One region of the Plantibacter sp. AC185 genome, then DNA from elsewhere that is predicted to be linked to it. Evidence: riboswitches for the same ligand, from Rfam matches in the RefSeq annotation. Region 1 holds a riboswitch; the other holds the start of a gene.
What was found. A riboswitch is a leader RNA that binds a small molecule or an ion and turns the genes downstream of it on or off. The one in region 1 is predicted to bind thiamine pyrophosphate.
Positions count from the first base shown of each region.

Region 2: linked by a shared signal. The riboswitch ahead of ACZZZB_RS01715 (ECF transporter S component) and the one ahead of thiM (hydroxyethylthiazole kinase) in region 1 are both predicted to bind thiamine pyrophosphate.

Region 1 is NZ_OZ409831.1:2,853,593-2,856,988, reverse strand. Features, by position in the region: gene ACZZZB_RS13540 (bifunctional hydroxymethylpyrimidine kinase/phosphomethylpyrimidine kinase) at 1-294, opposite strand, end outside; gene thiE (thiamine phosphate synthase) at 291-1,001, opposite strand; gene thiM (hydroxyethylthiazole kinase) at 998-1,849, opposite strand; TPP riboswitch at 1,841-1,941, opposite strand; gene ACZZZB_RS13525 (DUF1622 domain-containing protein) at 2,002-2,511, shown strand; gene ACZZZB_RS13520 (HAD family hydrolase) at 2,536-3,219, opposite strand; gene ACZZZB_RS13515 (CDP-alcohol phosphatidyltransferase family protein) at 3,288-3,396, opposite strand, start outside.
Region 2 is NZ_OZ409831.1:373,347-376,742, forward strand. Features, by position in the region: gene ACZZZB_RS01705 (energy-coupling factor transporter transmembrane component T family protein) at 1-111, opposite strand, end outside; gene ACZZZB_RS01710 (ABC transporter ATP-binding protein) at 108-1,583, opposite strand; gene ACZZZB_RS01715 (ECF transporter S component) at 1,586-2,215, opposite strand; TPP riboswitch at 2,252-2,360, opposite strand; gene ACZZZB_RS01720 (hypothetical protein) at 2,411-2,740, opposite strand; gene dinB (DNA polymerase IV) at 2,750-3,396, opposite strand, start outside.

The DNA of each region.
Region 1 (3,396 bases):
CACGTCGTCCGCGACCGCGCTCAACTGCTCGCGGAGGAACCCGACGGGCGGGGTGTGCACGGACCGGACGCCCCGGGTGTTCTGCGCGACGAGCGCAGTGACGACCGCCATGCCGTATCCGCCGTTTGCGGCGATGCTCTTGAGGTCGGCCTGGATCCCGGCACCACCGGTCGGGTCGGTCCCGGCGATACTCAGCACCCGGGGTGTCTCGCGGATCGTGACGGTCCGTCGACCGTGCACTCGGTTCACGGTCGCCGGCGTCGGCGTCGTCGTCGTCTGTTCCACGGCGCTCATGCCGAGACCTCGATCCAGGCGCTGCGGAACGCCCGGGCGGCGGCCGCCGGATCGTCGGCGGCGCAGATGGCCGAGACCACGGCGAGCCCGGCGGCACCGGCGGCATGCAGCTCGACCGTGTCCTCCAGCGAGACACCGCCGATCGCAACGCACGGGAGCGGGGTGGCGGCGGCGATCGCGGCGAACCCCTCCACGCCGAGCGGCTCCGGATGGTCCGGCTTGGTCGTCGTCGGGCGGATGACGCCGACGCCGAGGTAGTCGACCGTCCCGAGTGGCAGCGCTGCGACCGCATCGAGGTGCGCCGGGGTGTTCGCCGTCAGTCCCACGACGGCGGCCTGTCCCACGATGCGACGCACGGCGTCGACCGGGAGATCGCTCTGACCCACGTGGACGCCGTGGACGACGGCACCGGCGGAACGGGCGGCGAGGAACACGTCCACCCGGTCGTCGACGAGGAGCAACGCCCGCCCGGCGACGACCTCCGCCGCACGCACGGTCAGGTCGAACAGCTCTCGCGCCGAAGCGGTCTTCTCCCGCAGCTGGACTGCGGTCACCCCGCCGTCGACAGCTCGGCGCACGACGTCGAGGACACCGCGATCCCCGCTGGCCGAAGCATCCGTGACGAGGTAGGTGGCGATACCGCGGCGCACGAGCTCGGCGTGCGAACGGGCCGCGAGGACCCAGTCCGCGGTGGTCGAGGCGCTCACGCGATCACCGCCAGGCTGCGGACGGTGTCGGCATCGAGGAGGTGGAGGCGGTCGAGGAAGGCGGTAGCGAAGGAGCCGGGGCCACGGCTCTCCGCGGCCGCCAGCTGCGCGGCGACCGTGTACGCGGTGGTCGCCGCGACCGTCGTCAGCAGCCGGTCGTCGTCAAGTGACGCGAAGGCGGCGAGCACGGCACCGAGGGCACAGCCACCGCCCGTCACGAGGGTGAGCCAGGCGTGGCCGTTCGAGCAGCGGACGATGCGCTCACCGTCGGTGATGACGTCCGTCGGGCCGGAGATCGCGACGACGGCACCCGAGGTGCGGGCGATCGCGGTGGCCGCCTCGATCGCGCTGTCCACCGAGTCGGTGCTGTCGACCCCGCGACCGCCGGCGCCCAGTCCGGCGAGCGCGATGATCTCGCTGGCGTTGCCGCGGACGATCGTCGGCCGGAGGGCGAGGAGTTCGGCGGCGAGCGCCGTCCGCACCGGCAGGAAGCCGACGGCGACGGGGTCGAGCACCCACGGGGTGCCGGCATCGTTCGCGGCGGTGGCGGCCTCGACCATGGCCTCGCGCTGCTCCGCCTGCGGCGTCCCGAGATTGAGGAGCAACCCGGAGGCGATGCGGGCGAACGGTCCGGCCTCGGTGGGGATGTCGGTCATCGCCGGGGCGGCGCCGACAGCCAGCAGGACGTTCGCGGTGAAGTTGGTCACCACGGCGTTCGTGATCGATTGGACGAGCGGCGTGCGCTCGCGCAGGCGATCGAGGAGGTCCCCGGACGCGCTCGCGAACTCGCCGACGGACGAGTCGTCGGTGGACGGGTGGGCAGACTGCTGCGGTGTGCGAATGCTCATTCGCGACATCCCTTCGCTCGGACTAACGAGATCAGGTTCGACGGGTGTGTTCTCAGCCGATCGTCGTGGGATCGGCACCCCGTGTCACTCGCGACCACCCTAGCGGGTCGGCCCGGCTTCCCGTCCAGCGGGCGGGCGAGGATGATGGAGGGATGGACTTCTTCGAGCTGGTCACCATCGTCTTCGAGGTCGCCGGTGTCGGGGCGATGGTCGTGGGCTTCGTGATCGCCGTCACCCTCTCGGCCCGCTTGTGGTGGAGCACGCGCGACGGCGCACGGGCCTTCCGGATGCTGCGGGAGACGATCGGCTCGGTCATCCTGCTCGGGCTGGAGATCCTCGTGGCCGCCGACCTCGTGAAGACGGTCACGTCGACACCCTCACTGACCGACGCACTCGTCCTCGCGATCATCGTCGTCATCCGCACCCTGCTGAGCTTCTCCCTGCAGATCGAGATCGAGGGCACCCTCCCCTGGAAGCGCTTGGCGACGACCGGCCCGCAGCTGTTCGACCGTGCCGTCAAGCGCGGCGGCGAACGCACCCGACGTCGCGCCGAGGAGCAGGACGTGTCGACGTCGCCCAATCCGACGGCGGCACCGACCGTCGCGTCGCAGGCCGTCCCCGACGATGAGGACGCCTTCCCCGAGCTCCGCAGTCGCAGCTAGCGCGTTGCGGCTCGTGCAGTTCGTCTAGCGTGCGGCGGAGGTCGCCCAGGTGTCGCGGATGAGGTCGGGCAGCAGGCGCATGTCGTCGAACACGTGGGTGCCGTCGCCGACGAGCCGCTCGGCGGGCGTCATGCCACCGGCGTAGGCGTAGACCGTCATGCCGGCCGCGCGGGCAGCCAGGACGCCGACGACGCTGTCCTCGACGACCGCGCACCGCTTGGGGGCCGTGTCGAAGTCGGCGGCGGCGTGCAGGAAGAGGTCGGGGGCGGGCTTGCCGACGGCGACGTCGGTCGCGCTGAAGATGCGCCCGTCGAAGCGGTCGTGGATGCCCACCTGCCCGAGGTTGCGGACAACGTCGTGCAGCATCCCGTTCGAAGCGACGCACAGCTGCACCCCGGTCGCAGCGATGCCGTCGAGGGCGTCGACGACACCGTCGACCGCCTCGAGCTCGCGCTCGCAGATGCCGCGGAACATGTCGCTCCAGCGCTGGATCCAGTCGGCCTCGAGCGGCTTCCCGAGCCGCTGCTCGACGAGCGTCGCGTAGGTCTCGAGCGAGGCGCCGACGAAGAGCTCCCGCACCTCGGCCTCGGTGTAGTCACCGCCGACCTCGTTGAGCAGCTGCAGGTTCACCCGGACGGAGATGCGTTCCGTGTCGACGAGCGTGCCGTCGCAGTCGAAGATGACGAGGTCCGGATAGTCGACTGGCATGCTCCGAGCCTAAACGACGCCGCCTGCGCTGACGCCGTGCGCCATCCGGCGGCGACCTGCCGCGGCGGTCAGCGGGCCGCGCGGACGCCCTGTCGCTGCCAGGTGACGACCATGCGTCGCGCATACTGGGTCGCCGCGACGAAGTGGCCGAGGAGTCCGAGGAGGATCGCCACGAAG
Region 2 (3,396 bases), 2.5 Mb from region 1:
CGGGACGGACAGGATGAGGACGGCCAGCACCTTCGTCACCGGATTCACGCGGTCGAGTGGCGGTCGATGGTGCAACACCGTCGAGCGGTCCGCTGCCGTGAGGCTCGTCATGCGGCCCGCCTCCCGAGTTCCAGCGGTTCGAGGAGGATGCGATGGTCGCCCAGATGTTCGACGACCCCCGCGTCATGCGTGACGGAGACGATCGTCGCGCCGCGCTCGAGCTCGTGCTGCAGCAGGCGGACGAGTGACAACCACGTGCGTCGATCCTGCCCGAACGTCGGTTCGTCGAGGACCATGACCGCCGGCCGGGCGGCGAGGACGGTGGCCACCGACAACCGGCGCTTCTGACCGCCCGAGAGGCTGAACGGGTTCGCCTCGGCAAGACGACCGAGACCGAGCGCCTCGAGGATCTCGGAGACCCGCTCGTCGATGGCGGTCCGGGACCAGCGGAGGGCCTGCAGGCCGACACCGAGCTCGTTCCGCACGGTCGATGAGACGAACTGGTGCTCGGGATCCTGAAAGACCGTCCCGATGCGTGTGAGCAACTCGGTGGACTTCCAGCGGATCGGCCGGGATCCCAGCCTGCCGGCGAGCTGCGGAGCGGCGGTCACCGTCCCCGTGATCTCCGGCAGCAGGCCCGCCAGCGTGAGCGCAAGCGTGGACTTCCCCGCGCCGTTGGGGCCGACGATGACGGTCGCCGCGCCCTCGGGCACCGCGAGCCCCAGGTGCTCCTGCACCGGCTGCTTCCGCGTTCGACCGATCGCCAGGTCGTCGGTCGTGATGACCGCCGCTGGTGGGCCGGACACCGGACGAGGGGCCAACCCCAGCGGGATGCCCGGCACCCAGACGCCCGCATCGGCCAGGCGCTGCCCGACGTCGTCGAGGACGAGGTCGGGTGGCCCGTCGGCGAGGACACCGCCGTCGGCGTCGAGCACGACGACCCTGGTCATCAGCTCGCGCCAGACGTCGACGCGGTGTTCGATGACGACCAGGGTGGACGAACCGTCATCGACCAGCCGAGCGACGGCGTCCCGCACCTCGGCCACCCCGGCCGGGTCGAGGTTCGCGGTCGGTTCGTCGAGCAGGAGGAGCGAGGGGTGCATGGCGAGTACGCCGGCGAGGGCCAGCCGCTGTTTCTGACCGCCGGACAGCGCCGAGGTCGAGTGGTCCAGCGGCAGGTCCAGTCCGACGGCCTCCAGCGAGGCGTCGACGCGGCGCCAGATCTCCTCGCGCTCGACGCCGAGGTTCTCGCAGCCGAAGGCGACGTCGTCGCCGACCTTGGACAGGATCACCTGCGAGTCGGGATCCTGCAGCACGAGCCCGATGCGACCCCTCGCTCGTTCAGGCGGAACGCCGTCCACGACGAGCGAGCCGTGGGACTCCCCCTCGTCCGCACCGCCGAGGACGCCGGCCAGTGCGTGGATCAGCGTCGACTTGCCGGCACCGGACGCCCCCAGGAGGAGGACCCGTTCGCCCGGTTCGATCACGAGGTCGAGGTCGTGCACCGCCCAGGCCTTCCGACCGGCATGACGCCACCCCCAGTCCCGCGCGACGACGCGCGCCGGACCGGTAGCTCCCGGCACGATCAAACCTCGCGCCGAGCGTCCCGCCCCGACGCGAACCGACTGAGCGCTCCGGTCGACGCGAGTGCCCTGACGAGGGCCCAGCCGACGACACCGGCGAGGATCGCGCCCGAGACGAGCAGCGAACCGAGGTAGATCGCGTTGAACTCGACACCCTTCTCGAGGTTGCCCGACATCACGAGCTCGAGAAGCCACGCGCCGGCCCCGGCTCCGGCACCGGCGAGGATCGCCGGAACGAGGCCGAAGCGCTTGTACGCGAGCGCCGCGAACACCAGCTCGGCGCCAAGGCCCTGAGCGAGCCCGGAGTACACCGTCGTGACGCCCCATGCGTTGCCGATGAGCGCGGAGACGATCGCTCCGATGGTCTCGACGAGGAGCGCTGCGCCGGGCTTCCGGATGATGAGTCCGCCGAGCACCCCACCGAGGAGCCAGATTCCGACGGCGATCCCGCCGAAACCGGGCGTGACGGCGCTGGCGCCCGCGTACCAGAGTGATCCGAGCGTGTTCCACGCCCAGAAGATGAGGCCGGTCGCGACGCCGAGCACGGCGACCACGACGATGTCGACGACCCTCCAGCGCAAGGTCCGCGACGCAACGCGTTCAGAGGGTGAGATCTTGGTCGATGCTGACACGATACGTGCCCTTCCTGTAGACGGAAAAGAGCACGGGATAGCGAGAAATGGTCTCCCTGCGCTGGCATGATCCAGATCAGGTTCGACGGTCGAAGGCGAATACCTTCCTCTCAGCCCGGTTCACCGGACTCCCGTGGTGGCACGAGTCTAACCCCTGCCGTGCGCAGTCGCACGACAGGGGTTCGACGGGGAGGGCTACTTCTTGAGGGCCTTGATCAGGCCGGCCAGAGCCTTGCCGCTCACCCAGATGAACGGGATCGCGACGGCGATGAGCGAGATGAGGTTCGGGTCGAAACGGAGACCCTCGTCGGTCTTGATGTAGGCACCGACCGGGATCGAGACGCCACCGCCGCCGCCGCCGCTCGGGGCGTCGTCGCCGTCGCCCTCGGAGCCGCCGCCGAAGCCGTAGTACGTCAGCGCGACGGGCACGAGCTTCGTGCCGTCGACGTCCTGCTGCTCCCCGTAGGCTGCGGACACGCCGAGCCCCTTCGCCTGTTCTGCCAGCTTCTCCACGAGATTCGTCATACCGCGAGGCTACCGCTCGGTATCCGCCGGTCCAAGGGGTTGATCCGTGCTCCCAGCACCCTGCGAGTCTCCGCGACTGCCGAGTCCGCGACGTCTCGGCTTGCCGAGGAGGGAGGCGGGAGCGATCGCGAGATCGCCGAACCGGCTCGCGACCCGGTCGATCGTCTGCTCGGCTTCACGCCACTCCTCGTCCGGGTCCCAGAGCCCGGCACCGGCCTCATCGGCGGGGACGAGCTGGTCGACCTTCACCCCGACGAGGCGCACGAGGCGTCCGCCGCGATCGAGGTCGTCGAACAGCGACGCCGCCTCGTCGTAGACCCGACGCCCGACGTTCGTGGCCTCGCCGATGGTGCGCGACCGGGTGATGACGCTGAAGTCCGCATAGCGGACGCGGATGCTGATCGTCCGTCCGGCGTAGCCGCCCTTCCGGAGCCGGATCGCGACGAGGCCGGCGAGGTTCAGCAGCTCGCGCTTGAGGATGGTCGGGTCCGAGACGTCCGTCGGGAAGGTCACCTCGTGGCTGACGCTCTTCTCGCGTCGTGCCAGCTCGATGCCGCGCGGATCGATCCCGTTCGCGAGCTCGAGGAGTCGGCGACCGGAGGCCTCACCGACCGCGCGCTGGAGCATCGACAGCGGGGTGGAGGCGAGCTGACCGA